DNA from 3 places in the Micromonospora echinofusca genome. Region 2 is predicted to be linked to each of the others. Evidence: predicted binding sites of a transcription regulator. Region 2 holds the regulator's gene; each other region holds the start of a gene.
The links. Region 2 encodes HrcA, which represses chaperone genes, less so after heat shock. Its sites were predicted from a motif close to GGTTNGCACNCTCNNNNNGAGNGTGCNAACC; they were not measured.
Positions count from the first base shown of each region.

Region 1: the regulator HrcA is predicted to act here: its motif matches at 3,029-3,059, upstream of groL (chaperonin GroEL).
Region 3: the regulator HrcA is predicted to act here: its motif matches at 2,615-2,645, upstream of groES (co-chaperone GroES).

Region 1 is NZ_LT607733.1:49,182-55,986, forward strand. Features, by position in the region: gene paaN (phenylacetic acid degradation protein PaaN) at 1-708, shown strand, start outside; gene GA0070610_RS00250 (GNAT family N-acetyltransferase) at 783-1,316, opposite strand; gene GA0070610_RS00255 (cold-shock protein) at 1,527-1,730, shown strand; gene GA0070610_RS00260 (hypothetical protein) at 1,908-2,981, shown strand; gene groL (chaperonin GroEL) at 3,256-4,878, shown strand; gene GA0070610_RS00270 (hypothetical protein) at 4,935-5,132, opposite strand; gene GA0070610_RS00275 (GNAT family N-acetyltransferase) at 5,224-6,153, opposite strand; gene GA0070610_RS00280 (ArsR/SmtB family transcription factor) at 6,282-6,805, opposite strand, start outside.
Region 2 is NZ_LT607733.1:1,009,983-1,016,787, forward strand. Features, by position in the region: gene hemW (radical SAM family heme chaperone HemW) at 1-1,078, shown strand, start outside; gene GA0070610_RS31645 (DUF4870 domain-containing protein) at 1,119-1,820, opposite strand; gene hrcA (heat-inducible transcriptional repressor HrcA) at 2,067-3,089, shown strand; gene dnaJ (molecular chaperone DnaJ) at 3,163-4,308, shown strand; gene GA0070610_RS04730 (16S rRNA (uracil(1498)-N(3))-methyltransferase) at 4,356-5,090, shown strand; gene ppk2 (polyphosphate kinase 2) at 5,118-6,026, opposite strand; gene GA0070610_RS04740 (SDR family NAD(P)-dependent oxidoreductase) at 6,101-6,805, opposite strand, start outside.
Region 3 is NZ_LT607733.1:390,540-397,344, forward strand. Features, by position in the region: gene GA0070610_RS01920 (sugar ABC transporter substrate-binding protein) at 1-522, opposite strand, end outside; gene ybaK (Cys-tRNA(Pro) deacylase) at 716-1,195, opposite strand; gene GA0070610_RS01930 (class I SAM-dependent methyltransferase) at 1,279-2,529, opposite strand; gene groES (co-chaperone GroES) at 2,779-3,093, shown strand; gene groL (chaperonin GroEL) at 3,164-4,810, shown strand; partial or broken gene GA0070610_RS31860 (molybdopterin-binding oxidoreductase) at 4,923-5,393, shown strand; partial or broken gene GA0070610_RS31865 (molybdopterin-dependent oxidoreductase) at 5,499-6,566, shown strand; gene GA0070610_RS01950 (WhiB family transcriptional regulator) at 6,673-6,805, opposite strand, start outside.

The DNA.
Region 1 (6,805 bases), 960 kb from region 2:
ACCGACGACTTCGCCGGCATGTGCCGCAACCTCGGCTTCACCCTGACCCTCTACAGCGGCCAGATGTGCACCACGTCGCAGAACATCCTCATCCCCTCCGGGGGCATCGAGACCGACCAGGGGCACAAGAGCTTCGACGAGGTGGCGGGCGGGATCGCCGCGGCGGTCGCCAAGATCACCGCCGACCCGGCGCGCGGGGTGGAGCTGACCGGCGCGATCGTCAACGACGGGGTGCTGGAGCGCCTCGACGCGGTCACCAAGGTCGGCGAGGCGGTGCTGGAGTCGCGTACGGTCGAGCACCCGGCCTTCCCCGGCGCGGTGGTCCGCACCCCGACGGTGGTCAGGCTGGCGGCCGACGACACGGCGACCTACTCGCAGGAGTGGTTCGGGCCGATCTCGTTCGCCATCGCCACGGACTCCACGGCGCACAGCCTGGAGATCCTGCGCGCCACGGTCGGCGAGAAGGGCGCGCTCACCGCGGCGGTCTACTCCACCGACGAGGCGGTCCTCGACGCGGCCGAGGCGGCGGCGGTCGAGGTCGGGGTGCACCTGTCCTGCAACCTCACCGGCGGGGTCTTCGTGAACCAGTCGGCGGCCTTCTCCGACTTCCACGGCAGCGGCGCCAACGCGGCGGCCAACTCTGCCCTCACCGACGGCGCCTACGTCGCCAACCGGTTCCGCATCGTGCAGTCCCGCCGGCACGCCTGAGTCGGTCGCGGTTGTCCGGGTCGGCCCCAGACGGGCCGATCCGGACGGCCTCGGGCCGGGCGCCTGGCGGCCCGTCAGGCCGGGCGGCGCATCTGGAGTTCGGTGAGCGCCGGCACGGTGGGGTGCGGGACGCGTACGCCGGTGTCGACGAAGCCCAGCCGCTGGTACGCGCGGTAGGCCCGGTCGTTGCCGACCACGACCTCCAGCATCAGTTCGGGGCGCCCGCAGGCCCGCGACCAGGCCGCCACGGCGTCGACGAGGTCGCCGAGGAGGCCGCTGCCCCGCCAGGCCGGGGTGACGTAGACGGCGTAGACCACGGTCAGCCCCGGTTCCCCGGGGGCCGCCGTGCCGCCGGCGTGCCCGACGAGCCTGCCGCCCGGGTCCGCGACGAACTGCGCGGTGCCCGCCCCGGTGGAGACGGATGCGATCCGGGCCGCGTAGTCCGCGTGCGACCGGGCCGCCGCGTCGGCGAGGGTCTCCAGGAAGGCCAGCGGGGCGTCGGCGAGCATCTCCAGCCGCAGGGCCCGCACCCGGGCGGCGTCGCGCGGTCGGACCCGGAGGATCTTCGCCCGCCGCGCGGGCGGCGACCCGGCGGGCGTGCTCGTCATGACGCATGCCTACCACAGCGATGAACGCCGATGCCGCTCGGTCGAAATTCGCCCGGTTTGTGGTCGTGCGCCGTCGTCACGCTTCGTGTAGCGTGCGATTTCGGTCACCGTTTCAGCGGCCTTCGTCGATCGCCGGGCCGGTGGTCCTCCGGTGCCGGCCTGCCCGGCCTCCGGGGTCGTGGAACGCCGCGCAGAGTGAGGAAGTGCACCGTGGCACAGGGCACCGTGAAATGGTTCAACTCCGAAAAGGGCTACGGCTTCATCGCCGTCGACGGCGGGCAGGACGTCTTCGTCCACTTCTCGGCGATCGAGATGGACGGCTACAAGGCGTTGGACGACGGCCAGCGGGTCGAGTTCGAGATCGCCCAGGGCCAGAAGGGCCCCCAGGCCGAGCGCGTGCGCGTCGTCGCCTGACCCCGGCACTCCTCCCGCCCCCCGCCGGTCGCCCTCTCGGCTCGGCCGTGGGGGGGCCGGGGCGACCCGGCGGCGCGGGGCACCCGTGACCGGCCCGTCCCTCGGGGGCGGGCGTCGGCGCGGTTGCGTCGGCAGGGGAGGATCGTGAGCCGTTCCAGCCATCGCTGAGGAGGGTTCATGTCCGACCTGCCGCCCCAGGCCGCGCCGCCCCCGGGAGACCCCGACCCCTCCGCGCCGCCACCCGGCGGCGCGCCGGCCGGTCCGCCGCCGCAGGGCTGGGTCTTCCCGCCCACCGGCGGATACCCGGTCGGCTCGGGCCCGTACGGCGGGCAGCCGTGGTATCCGGGCGCCCCGGTCGCCTACCCCGGGCAGCCGGGCCACGGGTGGTACCCGCCGGGGCACGGCCTCGACCCGGCCGACCTGCTCGTCACCCCGCCCGGCGCGGGCGTCAACGGCTGGTTCAACCGGTGCGTCGGCGCGGTGCGCCGGGGCTGGCGGCTGCTGCTGCCGATCCTGCTGCTCACCCAGGTGCTGCCGGCCCTCGTGGTGTCGGTGCTCTCGTTGGCCCTCGACCCGACCGCCAAGTGGGAGCAGTCGATGGGCGACGATCCCGCCGCGCTGCCCGACACCTTCGTGACCGACCTGGGCGTCATGCTGTCCGTGGTGCTCGGCAGCGCCCTCGTCTTCGGTTTCGTGCAGAGTCTGGGCTGGGCGGCCGGCACCTGGGTGGTCACCCGGCAGGCGGCCGGTCAGCCGGTCGGCATGGGCGATGCCCTGTCGTACGGGGCGCGCCGGGCCCTGGGCCTCTGGGCCTGGACCCTGCTGATGAGCGTGATCATCGGCCTCGGCCTCTGCCTCTGCTTCATCCCCGGCATCTACTTCGCCTTCGCGCTGAGCATGGCCGGCCCGGTCTACCTGTTCGAGCGGCAGCACCCGATCGGCCGGTCCTTCCGGATGTTCCACGACCGGCTCGGCCTCCTGCTCGGCCGGGTGGCGCTGGTGGCGGCGGCGGTGATCGTCGGCGGCGGCGCGGCGGGCATGGTGGAGGGCATCGGCGCGCTGCCGTTCGGCACCACCCCGATGGACTCGCCCGGCACGGCGGTCGGCGTGATCGTGGTTGCGGTGGTGGGCGCGCTGCTGGCCCTGCCGACCCACCTCGCCCAGCTGGTCGGCCTGGTCGTCACGTACGCCGAGCAACGCGCCCACGAGGGGCCGGTGGACAGCGCGCGGCTGGCCGGCGAACTCGGCTGACCGGGCCCATCGTGCTTGCACTCGGCAGGGGAGAGTGCTAAACAAGTCATTGGCACTCGCATACCGTGAGTGCCAATGGTCGGGGCGGTAGGGCCACGGTCGTAGCGGCGTCCAGACGCGGCTGCGGCACATGGCCGGTCGTCGCGGGCTATCCGGCCCGGCCGAGGAGACGTCGTCGTCGCCAGGTGGCGACGTCCCAAGGTGCGTACACCAGGCGGCCCATCCGGGACACACACTCCGGGTGGCCCGTGAGTGTCCAGGAGGACAACGCCGTATGGCCAAGATGATCGCGTTCGACGAAGAGGCTCGCCGCGGCCTCGAGCGGGGCATGAACCAGCTCGCCGACGCCGTGAAGGTGACGCTCGGCCCCAAGGGCCGCAACGTCGTGCTCGAGAAGAAGTGGGGTGCCCCCACCATCACCAACGATGGTGTGAGCATCGCCAAGGAGATCGAGCTCGAGGACCCCTACGAGAAGATCGGCGCCGAGCTGGTCAAGGAGGTCGCCAAGAAGACCGACGACGTCGCCGGTGACGGCACGACGACGGCGACCGTCCTGGCCCAGGCCCTGGTCCGCGAGGGCCTGCGCAACGTGGCCGCCGGTGCCAACCCGATCGCCCTGAAGCGGGGCATCGAGGCCGCCGTGGCCAGCGTCTCGGAGGAGCTGCTCAAGCTCGCCAAGGACGTCGAGACCAAGGAGCAGATCGCCTCCACCGCCTCCATCTCCGCCGGTGACACCAGCGTCGGCGAGATCATCGCCGAGGCGATGGACAAGGTGGGCAAGGAAGGCGTCATCACCGTCGAGGAGAGCAACACCTTCGGGCTGGAGCTGGAGCTCACCGAGGGTATGCGCTTCGACAAGGGCTACATCTCGGCCTACTTCATGACCGACCCGGAGCGCATGGAGGCCGTCTTCGACGACCCCTACCTCCTGATCGTCAACAGCAAGATCTCGTCGGTGAAGGACCTGCTTCCGATCCTGGAGAAGGTCATGCAGTCGGGCAAGCCGCTGCTGATCATCGCCGAGGACATCGAGGGCGAGGCCCTGGCGACCCTGGTCGTCAACAAGGTCCGGGGCACCTTCAAGTCGGTCGCCGTCAAGGCGCCGGGCTTCGGTGACCGCCGCAAGGCCATGCTCGCCGACATCGCCATCCTCACCGGTGGCCAGGTCATCAGCGAGGAGGTCGGCCTCAAGCTGGACGCCGTCGGCCTCGACATGCTGGGCCGCGCCCGCAAGGTCGTGGTGACCAAGGACGAGACCACCATCGTCGACGGTGCCGGTGACGCGGAGCAGATCCAGGGCCGGGTCAACCAGATCCGGGCCGAGATCGACCGGAGCGACTCCGACTACGACCGCGAGAAGCTGCAGGAGCGGCTGGCCAAGCTGGCCGGCGGCGTCGCGGTGATCAAGGTCGGCGCGGCCACCGAGGTCGAGCTGAAGGAGCGCAAGCACCGCATCGAGGACGCCGTCCGCAACGCGAAGGCCGCCGTCGAGGAGGGCATCGTCCCGGGTGGTGGCGTCGCGCTGGTGCAGGCCGGCAAGACCGCCTTCGACAAGCTGGACCTGGTCGGCGACGAGGCGACCGGTGCGCAGATCGTCAAGATCGCGCTGGACGCCCCGCTGCGGCAGATCGCCGTCAACGCCGGTCTCGAGGGTGGCGTGGTCGTCGAGCACGTTCGCAACCTCAACCCGGGTCACGGCCTCAACGCCGCCAACGGCGAGTACGTCGACCTGCTGGCCGCGGGCATCATCGACCCGGCCAAGGTGACCCGCTCGGCGTTGCAGAACGCCGCGTCGATCGCGGCGCTCTTCCTCACCACCGAGGCCGTCGTGGCGGACAAGCCGGAGAAGACCCCGGCCGCCCCGGCTGGTCCGGGTGGCGGGGACATGGACTTCTGAGTCCAGCTCCAACGCCGGAAGGGGCGGGCCGCGTCAGCGGTCCGCCCCTTCCGCTGTCACGTCGGCAGTGGCCGCTGGTTGCGCCTCTTCTGCGCCCGGTCGTACGGCTGCGGAATCTGCACCGGCTCGTCGACCAGCGTCACCGGCTCGTCGGCCGGCTCGTCGACGCCGGCCATCTCCGCCTGCTGCTCGGCGTCGCCGTAGTCGAGCCGGTCGAACGGCAACGGGCCGGGGCGTTCGTCGTCCGTGGTCATGGCTGCCTCCTCTACCGGAAACGGTAGGGCGCGACGATCACCAATGCGGGCAAATGGCGTTATGGGGGTCTATATCCCGTTCGCCCCGTTGTCAGCCCCGCAGTGACCTGCGGTACAGGAAGAAGACGCGTTCGATCCGGGCACCCGCGCTGCCCGAGTAGAACGGGACCGGCCCGACCCAGCCGATCTGCGCCGCCGACACGCCCGCCGCCCGTTGGTCGCGCAGGCAGCGGCGCAGCAGCACCCCGCCGATCCCCGAGCCCTCCGCCGCCGGGGCGGTGCCCATCGGGCCGAACCAGCTCGGCCGCGACGAGCCGTACGCGGCGAAGCCGAGCACCTCGCCGCCGCGTTCGGCCAGGTGGCAACCGGCTCCCTCCCGGCCCACCGAGCCGGCCAGCTCGGCGTCCCAGGCCCCGCCGAAGGTGGCACGGGCGAACTCCGCCAGCGCCGGCAGGTCGCCCGCCCCGGCGCGGCGGACCGTGACGCCCTGCCCGGCCAGCCGCTCCTCCGCCGGCTCCGTCGGGCGCAGCGCGGGCGAGTCGTCGTACGACAGGTCGGCGGTCATGTTCCACGCCGTGCGGTCCTGCCGGTAGCCGAGCGCCAGCGCGGCGCAGATCGCCGGGGTGTAGCGCACGTCGATGCCGGGCCAGGCGTAGTGCGGCGGGTTGCCAGCGAGCAGCACCTCCACCGCGCCGAGCTCGGCGAAGCGCGCCTCGGCGACCGCCAGCAGGGCCCTCCCGACACCCTTTCGCCGCTCCTGCGGTGCCACCGCGACCAGGTCGACGTGACCACGGGCGTCGCCGTCGCCGGCGGCGAGGGAACCGACGAGCACGCCGACGAGGCGTCCCTGCCGGTGCGCGCCCCACGCGAACACCGGGCGGTGGGCGGCGGCCCGCGCCCAGAGGGCGTCCACGACGGCCGGCGCCTCGGCCGCGTCCTCCGGCAGGTCCAGTGCCCGCCCGCAGAGCTCCACCACGGCGGGCAGCCGGTCGGGCCCCAGCTCGACGATCTTCAGGTCCATGGACGCCGACCCTAGGTCACCGGAGCGCTGCTGTTAAGAAGAGCCCTTGTCGGCCGCCTGGGAAGAGTCCCCGTTGGCGCCACCCGGCCGGCGGTCCGCCGTGGCGTGCCGCGACCGACCCGGTCGCCTCAGCCGGCCGGCTCGGCTTTCGGCTCCGGGTCGGGGTCGGGCTCGGGAAGGGTCGGCGCGTCGGTGGGGTAGAGGCCGGCGACGAACCCGTACACCTGGTCGCCGGACCGGGGGATCTGGGCGAAGCGGCGGGTCAGCGCCTGCACCTCGGCCCAGAACGCGCGTACGTCCTCGATCGGGATGCGGGCGTGGACGAGGGTGCAGCGCAGTTCGTCGGCGGCGTGGGCCGCGGCGGATTCGGCGACGGCCTCCGCGAGCCCGTTGACGGCGGTCGCGACCTGTCTGTCCTCGGGGCGGGTGAGCACGCCTATGTAGAGCGTGCGGGCGACCCGGCCGTAGTACCGCTCGTCGATCGCCCGCACCCGCCGGGTCCGCACCACCTTGAGCAGGCCGGCGTCGACGAGCGCGGTCACGTGGTAGGCGACGCTGCTCTTCGGCCGGTCGACCGCCCGGGCCAGCTCGGTCACTGTGGCGGCCCGCTTCAGGAGCAGCTCCAGGAGGGTGGCGCGCAGGGGGTCGGCCA
Region 2 (6,805 bases):
CACGTACACCTCCGCCGAGCTGGGCGGCGGGGCGAGCCGGGAGGAGTACGCCGACACCGTGCTGGCCGAGCTGGCGCTGGCCCGCCGGGTGCTGGGCGACGCCCCGCCGCCCCGGGTCGACACCGTGTTCGTCGGCGGCGGCACCCCGACCCTGCTCCCCGCCGACGACCTGGCCCGGATCCTCGACGGCATCGACCGCACGTGGGGGCTCGCGCCCGACGCCGAGGTGACCACCGAGGCCAACCCCGAGTCGGTCACGCCGGAGTCGCTCAAGGCGCTGCGGGCCGCCGGCTACACCCGGATCTCGCTGGGCATGCAGTCCGCCGCCCCCGGCGTGCTGGCGATCCTGGACCGTACGCACAGCGCCGGCCGGGCCGTCGCCGCCGCCCGCGAGGCGCGCGACGCCGGGTTCGACCACGTCAACCTGGACCTGATCTACGGCACGCCGGGGGAGAGCGAGGCCGACTTCGCCGCCTCCCTCGACCAGGTCGTCGCCGCCGGGGTGGACCACGTCAGCGCGTACGCCCTGATCGTGGAGGACGGCACCCGGCTGGCCACGCGGATGCGGCGCGGCGAGCTGCCGTACCCCTCCGACGACGTCGCCGCGGACCGCTACCTCGCCGCGGAGGCCGCCCTCGGCGCGGCCGGTCACTCCTGGTACGAGGTGTCGAACTGGGCCCGCGACGAGGCGGCCCGGTGTCGGCACAACCTGCTCTACTGGACCGGCGCCGACTGGTGGGGCCTCGGCCCGGGCGCGCACAGCCACGTCGGCGGCGTGCGCTGGTGGAACGTCAAGCACCCCACGACGTACGCGAAGCGGCTGGCCGGCGGCGGGTCGCCCGGCCTGGCCCGCGAGGTGCTCACCGCCGACGAGGCGCACATGGAGGACGTCATGCTCCGGCTGCGCCTCGCCTCCGGGCTGCCGCTGGACGCCCTCGACGAGACCGGCCGGGCCGGTGCCGCGCGGGCCCTCGGCGCCGGACTGCTGGCCGCCGACGCGCACGCGGCCGGGCGGGCCGTGCTGACCCTGCGCGGCCGGCTGCTCGCCGACGCCGTCGTGCGTGACCTGCTGCCCTGAGCCGCGTGCCGGGGCCGGCCGGGGGAGCGGCCGACCCGGGTCACCTGGTGAAGCTGTAGGTCATCGGGTAGCGGTAGAGCACGCCCTCGTTGGCCTTGACGCCGCCGATGATGCCGAAGATCAGCGGCACCAGCCAGACGAGCATCGGGACGAAGAACAGCACCCCACAGGTGATCAGCGTGACCACCCAGCTCAGCACGCCGACGATCGTCCAGGTGAGCTGGAAGTTCAGCGCCGCGACGGCGTGCGCCCGGGCGGTCGGGGACTGCTGCCCCCGGGCCATCAGCGCGATCAGCGGCGCCAACCAGCCGAGCAGACCCCCGCCGACGATCACGCCGACCGCGCCGCCGAAGTGGGCGATGAGGGCCCAGTTCTTGTCGTCGTTGCTGGCGTAGCCGCCCGTCGGCGCACCGTAGCCGCCCCCGCCGGGATACCCGGCCCCGGGCGGCGGGAAGCCACCGGGCGGCGGATAGCCGGCCCCGGGTGGCGACTGACCACCGGGTGGGGGAAGGTCTCCGGGCGGCGGGTACGCGCCGGGCGGGGGGTAGCCGCCCGACGGCGGCTGGTCACCGGTGGGCGGCGGATAGCCACCGGGCGGAGAATGGCTGCCCGGGCCGGGTGCCCCGGACAGTGGAGTGGTGGGTTCGTCGGAGCTGGCGGGGCCGGGGAACCCCGACGGGGCGGTCGGGTCCGGCGGGAAGCCGGGGTCCCCCGCTCCGGGAGGGCGAGGTGGTTCGGTCATGGAGGTCACGGTAGGGGCAGCCGGCAAGGCGGCACCAGCGTGACACCGGTCGGGATGTCCGAATGGCCGGTCCCGGGCGCCCGCGGGCGGGCCGGCACGGTCGGCGATCGGACCGATCGCCCCAGGTCGATCATCGCGTCGGGGGCCCTGCCGACGTAGACTGGCACTCGCTACAGTCGAGTGCCAGCAACCAGCCCGCCCGGCCCCCCGCGTGCCGGTGCCGACGTGCGACAGGAGGTGGGGAGGATGGGTCTCGACGACCGCAAGCTCGCCGTGCTGCGCGCGATCGTCGAGGACTACGTCGCCACGCAGGAGCCCGTGGGCAGCAAGGCGCTGGTCGAACGACACCAGCTGGGGGTCTCGCCGGCGACCGTCCGCAACGACATGGCCGTGCTGGAGGAGGAGGGCTACATCCGCCAGCCGCACACCAGCGCCGGCCGGGTGCCCACCGACCGGGGCTACCGGCTATTCGTGGACCGGCTGTCCCGGGTCAAGCCGCTCAGCCCGGCCGAGCGCCGGGCCATCGAGCGCTTCCTGGTCGGCGCCGTCGACCTCGACGACGTGGTGCACCGCACCGTCCGGCTGCTGGCGCAACTGACCCGGCAGGTCGCCGTCGTGCAGTACCCGAGCCTGGCCCGTTCCTCGGTGCGCCACCTGGAGCTGGTGCCGATCTCCACCACCCGGCTGATGCTCGTCATGATCGCCGACACCGGCCGGGTCGAGCAGCGGCTGGTCGAGCTGCCCGCCCCGATCCCCGCCGACGACGTCACCGACCTGCGCCGGCTGGTCAACGAGAAGCTGGTCGGCAGCCGGCTGTCGGAGACCCCGCCGCTGGTGCAGGCCCTGGTCGAGGAGTCGGTGCCGCACCTGCGCCCGGCCATGACCACCCTCTCCACCGTGCTGCTGGAGACGCTGATCGAGCGGCACGAGGAGCGGATCGCGCTGGCCGGCACGGCCAACCTCACCCGGGGTGGCCTGCTCGACTTCCAGGGTTCCCTGCGCCCCATCCTGGAGGCGCTGGAGGAGGAGGTCGTCATGCTCAAGCTCATCGGCGAGGCCGAGCCGAGCACGACGCGGGTGCTGATCGGCGACGAGAACGAGATCGACAACCTGCGCGCCGCCTCGGTGGTCAGCACCGGCTACGGGCCGGGCACGACCAGCGTCGGCGGCCTCGGTGTGCTCGGGCCGACGCGGATGGACTACCCCGGCACCATCGCCACGGTGCGGGCCGTGGCACGCTACGTGGGCGAGCTGCTGGCCCAGAACTGACCAGTCAGGGCCGACGGCCGGCTCCCGCCGCCGACCGGCGCAACGCGAGACGAACATGAGGACACGGAACGCAGTGGCCAGGGACTACTACGGCATTCTCGGGGTGAGCCGGGAAGCCTCCGACGACGAGATCAAGCGCGCCTACCGCAAGCTGGCGCGGCAGTTCCACCCGGACGTGAATCCGGATCCGGAGGCCCAGGAGAAGTTCAAGGACATCAACGCCGCGTACGAGGTCCTCTCGGACGACCGGAAACGGCAGATCGTCGACCTGGGCGGTGACCCGCTCGCCCCCGGCGGCGGGGGTGCGGGTGGCCCGGGCGGCCCCGGCGGCGCCGGGCCGTTCGTCGGCTTCCAGGACATCATGGACGCGTTCTTCGGCGGCGCGGCCGGCGGCTCGCGGGGTCCCCGACCCCGGACCCGGCCCGGCGCCGACGCGATCCTGCGCCTGGAGCTGGATCTGCACGAGACCGCGTTCGGCGTCGAGGCGCCGATCACCGTCGACACCGCCGTGCTCTGCACCACCTGCTCCGGCGCCGGCACGGCGGCCGGCACCCACCTGGCCACCTGCGAGGCGTGCGCCGGCCGGGGCGAGGTGCAGTCCGTGCAGCGCACCTTCCTCGGTCAGGTGGTCTCCGCCCGGCCGTGCACGGTCTGCCAGGGCTACGGCACCACCATTCCGCACCCGTGCCCGACCTGCGCAGGCGACGGCCGGGTCCGCACCCGTCGTTCGCTGACCGTCAAGATCCCGGCGGGTGTCGAGGACGGCATGCGCATCCGGCTCGCCCAGCAGGGCGAGGTCGGCCCCGGCGGCGGCACGGCCGGCGACCTCTACGTGGAGATCCACGAGCGGCCGCACGACGTCTACTCCCGCAAGGGCGACGACCTGCACTGCCGGGTCACGGTGCCGATGACGGCGGCGGCGCTCGGCACGCGGCTGACCATCAAGACGCTGGACAGCGAGGAGACGGTCGACGTCAAGGCCGGCACCCAGCCGGGCAGCACGATGCGGCTGCGCGCGCGGGGCGTGCCGCACCTGCGCGGCACCGGCCGGGGCGACCTCTACGTGCACCTCGACGTGCGCACCCCCACCAAGCTCGACGCCGACCAGGAGAAGATGCTGCGCGACTTCGCCAAGACCCGGGGCGAGGAGGTCGCCGAGCTCACCAAGCAGGGCGGCTTCTTCTCCCGGATGCGCGACGCCTTCAACGGCCACGCCTGACCGGCCTGACCGCCCCGGCGTCCGCCGGGGCGGCTAGCCTGATCGTCGTGTCCGCGCCGCTGTTCCTGGTCGAGTCGCTGCCCACCGCCGACCAGCTCACCCTGGGCGGCCCCGAGGGGCACCACGCCGCCACCGTGCAACGGCTGCGCGTCGGCGAGGAACTGCTGCTCGCCGACGGCCGGGGCGGCACCGCGTCCGCGGTGGTCACGGCCGTCGGCCGGGGCACCCTCGAACTCGACGTCCTCTCCCGGGGGTACGTCGACGCGTCCGTCCCCCGGCTCGTGGTGGTGCAGGGCATCGCCAAGGGCGACCGGGGCGAGCTGGCCGTGCAGGCGATGACCGAGGTCGGGGTGGACGAGATCGTGCCCTGGGCGGCGTCCCGCTCGGTGGCGCAGTGGCGCGGCGACCGGGGCGCTCGGGCCCGGGAGAAGTGGGTCGCGACGGCCCGGGAGGCGGCGAAGCAGGCCCGCCGGTCGTGGCTGCCGGTGGTGGCCGGCGCCCCCGACGAGTCCACCGCGACGGTGGCCCGCCGGATCGCCGGCGCCGCCGCGGCGTTCGTCCTGCACGAGGAGGCGGGTGAGCGGCTGACCACCGTCGAGCTGCCCGCCGCCGGTGAGATCGTGCTGGTCGTCGGCCCGGAGGGCGGCATCGCCCCGGCCGAGCTGACCGCCTTCACCGAGGCCGGCGCCCGGCCGGTGCGGCTGGGGCCCTCGGTGCTGCGTACGTCGACCGCCGGGGTGGCCGCCCTCAGCGTCCTGGCCACCCGCCTCGGCCACTGGTGACCGACGGCGGCACCCGACCCGGCGGGGTCAGAGCCTGGGAAAGACGTGCACCGGCTGTTCCTCCGGGGCCAGGTCCAGCCCGGCCGGGCCGATGATCCGCGGGTCCGGTACGCCGACCACCTCGTGGTCCTTGTCGTGGTAGTCGAAGCGGCTCAGCACGTGGCGCATCGCCTCGATCCGGGCCCGCTTCTTGTCGTTGCTCTTCACCACCGTCCACGGTGCGTCGGCGGTGTCGGTGTAGAAGAACATCGCCTCCTTGGCCTCGGTGTACTCGTCCCACTTGTCGAGTGAGGCGATGTCCATGTCGGAGAGCTTCCACTGCCGCACCGGGTCGACCTGGCGGACGGCGAACCGGGTGCGCTGTTCGTTCTGGGACACCGAGAACCAGAACTTGACCAGGCGGATGCCCGAGCGCACCAGCATCCTCTCCAGTTCGGGGGCCTGGCGGAGGAACTCGAGGTACTCCTTGCGGGTGCAGAAGCCCATCACCCGCTCCACCCCCGCGCGGTTGTACCAGGACCGGTCGAACAGCACGATCTCGCCGGCCGCCGGCAGGTGCCCGAGCCACCGCTGGAAGTACCACTGGGTGGACTCCCGCTCGTTCGGCTTGGCCAGGGCCACCACCGACGCGCCGCGCGGATTGAGGTGCTCCATGAAGCGCTTGATCGTCCCGCCCTTGCCGGCCGCGTCGCGCCCCTCGAAGAGGATCACGAGACGCTCGCCGGACTCCCGGATCCAGTCCTGGAGCTTCAGCAGCTCGATCTGGAGCAGCCGCTTGTGGTGGTCGTACTCCGTGCGTGCCATCCGCTCGTCGTACGGGTAGTCCTCCCGCCAGGTGTCCACCGGGCTGCCGTCCGGGCGCAGCAGTACGGGATCGTCGTCGTGACCGTCGACCACCCGGTAGTCGTCGGTGAGGTCCAGCACGCTGTCCGTCATGCCGGCAACCCTTACCCCGGCAGTGCCCACCGTCACCCCCGCCACGCTGGGAGTTCGTTGAGGGGCGAGGCCGGTCAGCTGCGCAGGTAGGACGCGCCGTTGAGGTCGACGATGGTGCCGGAGGCCCACTCCGCCTGCGGGGACGCGAGCCAGTGCACGGCGGCGGCGATCTCCTCGGGGCGGGCCACCCGGTTGAACGGGCTCTGCGCCCGGATGGCGGCGCCCCGCTCCCCGCTCAGGTGTCCGGTGGTCATGTCGGTCTCCACGAAGCCCGGGGCGACCGTGGCGACCGTGATGCCGTACGGGGCGAGGGCCACCGCCAGCGACTGCCCCAGCGCGTTCAGCCCCGCCTTGCTCGCCCCGTACGCGGGCTGCTCCGGCTCGCCCCGGAAGGCTCCCCGGGAGGAGACGTTGACGATCCGGCCGCCCCGGTCGCGCATGTGCTGCGCGGCGCACCAGATGACGTTGCCGGCGCCGGTGAGGTTGGTCTCCAGCACCTGCCGCCACTGCGCGCGCCACTGCTCGTAGGAGGCGCCGAAGACCGGGTGCGGGGCGTCCCGCCCGCCGTACACGCCGGCGTTGTTGACCAGCACGTCCAGTCCGCCCAGCAGGTCGGCGGCCTCGTCGACCATGGCCCGTACGGCGTCCGGGTCGGTCAGGTCGGCGCGGACGACGACGTGCCCCTCGCCGGGCAGTTCGGCGCGCAGCCCCTCGGCCAGCTCCGCGGAGTCCCGGTGGTGGATCGCCACCCGGTCGCCGCCTGCCGCGAACGCGGTCGC
Region 3 (6,805 bases), 620 kb from region 2:
CGAGCCGTTGAGGTACGCCACGACCGGGTTCTTGACGCCCTTGTCGGTCAGGCACTTGCTCAGGCCCTCGCCCTGGAGCTTGCCGACGGCCTCGTTGTCGAAGCTGACGTAGTAGGTGGCCGAGCCGCCCAGCGTGAGCCGGTCGTAGTCGATCGTGGCCACACCCTGGGACTTGGCCTTGTCGAGCACGGCCTTGCCGGTGCCGGAGTCCAGGTTGACGATCATCAGGGCGGTCACGCCGTTGGTGATCATCTGGTCGGCGATGGTCTGGAACGCCGTCTTGTCGCCCTGGGCGTTCTGGATGTCGTAGTCGACGCCGGCGGCCTTGAACGCCTCCTCCAGGAACTTGCGGTCGGCGCCCTCCCAGCGGGCGGAGGACTTGCTGTCCGGAAGGATCACGCCGATCTTCGGCTTCTTCTCGGAGGAGCCGCCGGCGTCGGAGCCGGAGTCGTCGCCGCAGGCGGCCAGGCCGCCGGTGGCCAGCAGGCCCACGGCGGCGAAGGTGAGGAAGCCCTTGCGCATCTGCAGGGTCCTTTCGGGGGTGGGGGACGATGTTGTTTTGTTGTGTCCGGCAACGTATTCCGCGTCGCGCCGTGGGCACAAGACCACCGAGGTCGCGAGTTTGTTGTCGGCAGTAACAATTCAGCAACGTCCCTGAGACCCGGCCGACGTCGACCGGGGAGCGCTCTCCCGGCGCGCGCCGGAGCGGCGCAGCTCAGTGGGCGGCCAGCGGGGCCGTGACCGCCCCGGTGAGCGCCACCAGATCCTGCGGGGCGAGCTGGAGCTGGAGCCCGCGCCGGCCCGCCGAGACGTAGACGGTGGGATGGTCGAGCGCCGACGAGTCGAGCACGGTGGGCAGCCGCCGCCGTTGCCCGAGCGGGCTGATCCCGCCGCGTACGTAGCCGGTGGCCCGTTCGGCCACCGCCCGGTCGGCCATGGCGGCCCGCTTGCCGCCGACGGCCGCGGCGAGCGCCTTGAGGTCCAGCTCGCCCGTGACCGGCACGACCGCCACCGTCAGCGCGCCGTCGACCTCGGCGACCAGCGACTTGAACACCCGCTCCGGCGGCACCCCCAGCGCCGCCGCGACCAGCGCGCCGTAGTGGGGCGCGTCCGGCGAGACGTCGTACGGATGGGTGCTGTGCGGCACCTTCCGCTTCGTCAGCAGCGCGGTCGCCGGAGTGCCCTGTCCCGCCATGACGGTCAAGCTAACCCGCGGTCGCCCGACCCGCGAGCCGAAACGGCCGGGCGGTCGACACCCGCGCCGGCCCCGGCCGCGCGCTATCCGACCGGGCGGCAGACGAGCACCGTCGGCGCCCCGGCGACCCGGGTCAGCACCAGGCTGGCCGGCTCGTCCCCGGCCAGCCGCAGGTCCCGCCGGAGCTTCTCCGGCTCCAGCGCCGACCCGCGCTTGAGGATCTCCACCCGCCCGACCTGACGCTCCCGCAGCAGCGACCGCAGCCGCTTGAGCGAGAACGGCAGCACGTCGGTGACCTCCAGGCAGCGGGCGAACGGCGTCGGCGTCGGGGCGTCCGCGTAGAGGTAGGCGATGCTCGGGTCGGCCAGCGTCGCGCCCAGGACGTCCGCCAGTTCCGCGACCAGGTGCGCGCGGACGACCGCCGGGTCCGGGTCGTACAGGAAGCGGCGCGGCGGGCCGACGGCGGCCTCGGTGACGCCGGAGCCGGTCAGCTGGTGGCAGCCGTCGGGGCCGGTCGGTCGACCGGAGGCCTCCGCCGCCACGCCGGGGGCGTCGGCCGGAAGCCCTGCCCTGCCGCGCAGCACGGTGGCCCGGCGGGGGACCCGCGCCAGCTCGCCGCACCACAGGGCCGCCTCGACCAGGTCGCCGTCGACGCTCACCCACTCGGCCTCGGCGCCCGCCGGGACGAGCGCGTGGTCGATGCCGGGGGCCACCTTCACGACCGTGTACGGCACCCGCTCGGCCAGCCCGACCACGAAGTCCCAGGGCGGGGAGTAGGCGTTGGGGTCGAAGATCCGCCGTCCGGTGCCCGCCCTGCGGCGCGCCGGGTCGCAGAACACCCCGTCGACCCGGCCGACGTCGAACGCGGTGGCGTCGCCGCACTCCACGGTGAACAGCTCGGCCAGCCCGGTTGCCTCGGCGTTCGCGGCGGCCATCGCGGCGGTCACCGGGTCGGCCTCCACGCCGTACACCCGGATGCCGGCGCGGGCGGCGGCGAGCGCGTCCGTGCCGAGGCCGCAGCCGAGGTCGGCGAGGGTGCGCACCCCGGCGGCCCGCAACCGGTCGGCCCGCCGCGCCGCGACGACCCCCCGGGTCGCCTGCTCCAGCCCGGGCCGGGTGAGGAACATGCGCGCGGCGGCTGGCCCGAACTTGCCGACCGCCCGGCGCCGCAGCTCGGCCTGGGTGAGCGCGGCCGACGCCAGCCCGGCCGGCAGCCCGGCCGAGCGGAGCGCGGCCGCCGCGGTCAACGGGTCGCCGCCGGCCACCCGCGCGGCGGCGTCGAGCGCGGCCGACCCCTCGGGCGTACGCAGGGCGGCGAGCTGGTCGAGATCCACCCGGTCATTGTGGTCGTCGGACCCGACGCGCCGGTCGGCGGGTTGGCACTCTCCTTGACGGAGTGCTAGCCGAGGAATAACCTGCGATTAGCACTCTCGCCCTGAGGGTGCCAGCTTCCGGGCCTCGTGGCCCGGGCGCTGAACGCCAGGCGGACCGGCACCCGCGACGACGGCCCCGCCCGGTGGCATGTGGCAGATTGACGCCGGTCGGCTCGCCGACCGGTAACGAAACCAGTACCCCAGGAGGGTATGCCCGTGACTACCGCGACCAAGGTTGCGATCAAGCCGCTCGAGGACCGCATCGTGGTCCAGGCGAACGAGGCCGAGACCACCACCGCCTCCGGCATCGTGATCCCCGACACCGCCAAGGAGAAGCCGCAGGAGGGCACCGTCCTCGCTGTCGGCCCGGGCCGGATCGACGACAAGGGCAACCGCGTGCCGGTCGACGTGAAGGTCGGCGACACCGTCCTCTACTCGAAGTACGGCGGCACCGAGGTCAAGTACGCCGGCGAGGAGTACCTGGTGCTCTCCGCCCGCGACGTCCTCGCGGTCATCGAGAAGTAAGCAACCGATCAGTGTCGTCGCCCCGGTCCGGCTCGCCGGGCCGGGGCGACGTCGCTTCGAAGGGACATTCATGGCGAAGATCCTGAGCTTCTCGGACGACGCCCGGCACCTGCTCGAGCACGGTGTCAACGCCCTCGCGGACGCGGTCAAGGTCACCCTCGGCCCGCGCGGGCGCAACGTCGTCCTGGACAAGAAGTTCGGTGTGCCCACGATCACCAACGACGGCGTGACCATCGCCAAGGAGATCGAGCTCACCAACCCCTACGAGAACCTCGGTGCGCAGCTGGTCAAGGAGGTGGCGACCAAGACCAACGACGTCGCCGGCGACGGGACCACCACCGCCACCGTGCTGGCCCAGGCGATGGTCCGCGAGGGCCTGCGCAACGTCACGGCCGGCGCCAACCCGGCCGGCCTCAAGCGGGGCATCGACGCGGCGGCCGCCAAGGTCTCCGAGGCGCTGCTCGGCCGCGCGGTCGACGTCGCCGACAAGGAGTCGATCGCGCACGTCGCGACGATCTCCGCGCAGGACGCCACGATCGGCGAGCTGATCGCCGAGGCGATGGAGAAGGTCGGCCGCGACGGTGTCATCACCGTCGAGGAGGGCTCCGCCCTGCACACCGAGCTGGACGTGACCGAGGGTCTCCAGTTCGACAAGGGCTTCATCTCGCCGAACTTCGTCACCGACATGGAGTCGCAGGAGTCGGTCCTGGAGGACCCGTACATCCTGATCACGACCCAGAAGATCTCGGCGATCGAGGAGCTGCTGCCGCTGCTGGAGAAGGTCCTCCAGAACAGCAAGCCGCTGCTGATCGTCGCCGAGGACGTCGACGGCCAGGCGCTGTCGACGCTGGTGGTCAACTCGATCCGCAAGACCCTCAAGGTCTGCGCGGTCAAGGCCCCCGGCTTCGGTGACCGGCGCAAGGCGATGCTCCAGGACATGGCGATCCTCACCGGCGCCGAGCTGGTCGCGCCCGAGCTGGGCTACAAGCTCGACCAGGTGGGCCTGGAGGTGCTCGGCACCGCCCGGCGCGTCGTGGTCGACAAGGAGAACACGACGGTCGTCGACGGTGGCGGCAAGTCCAGCGAGGTCGCCGACCGGGTCGCGCAGATCCGCAAGGAGATCGAGGCCTCGGACTCCGACTGGGACCGCGAGAAGCTCGCCGAGCGGCTGGCCAAGCTCTCCGGCGGCATCGCGGTCATCAAGGTCGGCGCCGCGACCGAGGTCGAGATGAAGGAGCGCAAGCACCGCATCGAGGACGCGATCGCCGCCACCAAGGCCGCGGTCGAGGAGGGCACCGTCCCGGGCGGCGGCGCCGCCCTGGTGCAGATCCTGCCGGCGCTCGACGACGACCTCGGCTTCACCGGTGACGAGAAGGTCGGCGTCTCGATCGTGCGCAAGGCGCTGGTCGAGCCGCTGCGCTGGATCGCCCAGAACGCCGGCCACGACGGCTACGTCGTCGTGAACAAGGTCGCCGGCAAGGAGTGGGGCCACGGCCTCGACGCCGCCACCGGCGAGTACGTCGACCTGGCGAAGGCCGGCATCCTCGACCCGGTGAAGGTGACCCGCAACGCGGTCACCAACGCCGCGTCGATCGCCGGCCTGCTGCTCACCACGGAGAGCCTCGTGGTGGAGAAGCCGGAGAAGGCCGAGCCGGCCGCCGCCGGTGGGCACGGCCACGGCCACGGTCACGGCCACCAGCACGGCCCGGGCTTCTGACCCTCGCCGTACGCCTCGTCGGGGCGCACCGTCCACGTGACGGTGCGCCCCGACGCCTTTGCGGGCGTCGACGCGACTACCGGCCGGCCGGTGCATCGGAAACACTGGCCCGATGAGCAGCACGACGCGCGGCTACGCCGCCCTGGCCGGGGTCACCGCCGCCGCGGTGGCGATCGGCTCCGCCGAACTGGTGGCGGTGCTGACCGGCCCCCGTTCGGCGCCACTGGTCGCCGTCGGAGGGCTCGTGGTCGACACGGTGCCCGAGCCGCTCAAGCAGCTCGGCATCGCCCTCTTCGGCACGTACGACAAGATCGCCCTGCTGGTCGGGACGGGCCTGCTGCTCGCCGCCTTCGCCGCGCTGCTCGGCGTGCTGTCCCGGCGCCGGCTGGCGATCGGCCTCGCCGGCGTCGCCGCCTTCGCGGCCCTCGGCGTGGCCGCCGCCGTGACCCGGGCGGGCGTCGGCCCCGCCGACGCGCTGCCCTCGCTGCTCGGCGCGGGGCTCGGCGCGGCGGTGCTCTGGGCCTTCGTCGCCGGCCCGCTCGAACTCGACCCGTGGCCCTGGTCCCCGCCGACGCCGCCGGCCGCCGAGGACCCGCCGCCGTCCACCGCGCCGCCCACGAGCCCGTCCGTCGGGGCACCGCCGCCGACCTCCGCCGGGGCGTCCCCGCCGCCGTCGGAGCCCGGCGACCCGGCGTCGCGGCGGCGGTTCCTGACCGGGGCCGGGGCGCTGGTCGGCGCGGCCGGGGTGGCCGGTCTGGGCGGTCGCTGGCTCGCCGGCCGGCGGGGCGTGTCGGCGGCCCGGGAGGCCGTCGTGCTGCCGGCCCCGGTGGCGCCCGCCCCGGCGCTGCCGGCGGGGGCGGACCTGTCACTGACCCAGCTCGCGCCCTACGTCACGCCGAACCTCGGCTTCTACCGGATCGACACCGCGCTGGTGGTGCCGCAGGTGGACCCGGAGACGTGGCGGCTGCGCATCCACGGCCGGGTACGCAACGAGATCGAGCTGAGCTTCGCCGACCTGCTCGCCCGCCCGATGGTCGAGCGGTACGTCACCCTCGCCTGCGTCTCCAACGAGGTGGGTGGGGACCTCGTGGGCAACGCGCGCTGGCTGGGCGTGCCGATCCGGGAACTGCTCGACGAGGCGGAGCCGCAGGAGGGCGCCGACCAGGTCGTCGGCCGCTCGGTGGACGGCTGGACCTGCGGCACGCCGACCGCCGTGCTCCGGGACGGGCGCGACGCGCTGCTGGCGGTGGGGATGAACGGCGAGCCGCTGCCGGTGGAGCACGGCTTCCCGGCGCGGATGGTGGTGCCCGGCCTGTACGGGTACGTGTCGGCCTGCAAGTGGATCACCGAGCTGGAGCTGACCAGCTTCGCGGACTTCGACGCGTACTGGGTGCCGCGCGGCTGGTCGGCGCAGGGGCCCGTGAAGACCCAGTCGCGCATCGACACGCCCCGCCCGCGCAACCGGCTCACCGCCGGTGCCGTCACCGTGGCCGGGGTGGCCTGGGCGCAGCACCGTGGCATCAGCCGCGTCGAGGTACGCGTCGACGACGGGCCGTGGCGCTAGGCGGAGCTGGCACCCGTGGTCTCGGTGGACACCTGGGTCCAGTGGTCGTGGCGGTGGGACGCGACACCGGGGGAGCACACCCTCACCGTCCGGGCGACCGACGTCACCGGCGAGACGCAGACCGGGCGGCGGCAGGCGGTCGCCCCGGACGGCGCCACCGGCTGGCACACCGTCACCGTCACGGTGCGCTGAGCGCCCCGGAGGCCTGACGGGGCGGTGCCGGCCCGGCCGGGAACGCCGCGACGCCGCGCCCCCGGGTGGGGACGCGGCGTCGGTGTGGTCTTCGGAGGCCGGCGGCTCAGGCGATCTTGCGTTGGGCGGGGACGGTCGACCGGTGCGGCTGGCCCAGGCGGGCCTCCAGCCGGGCCACGTCCACCCTGCTCTGCCGGCGGTCGGCCAGGTCCTCCCAGCCCACGGCGAGCAGGCGCAGC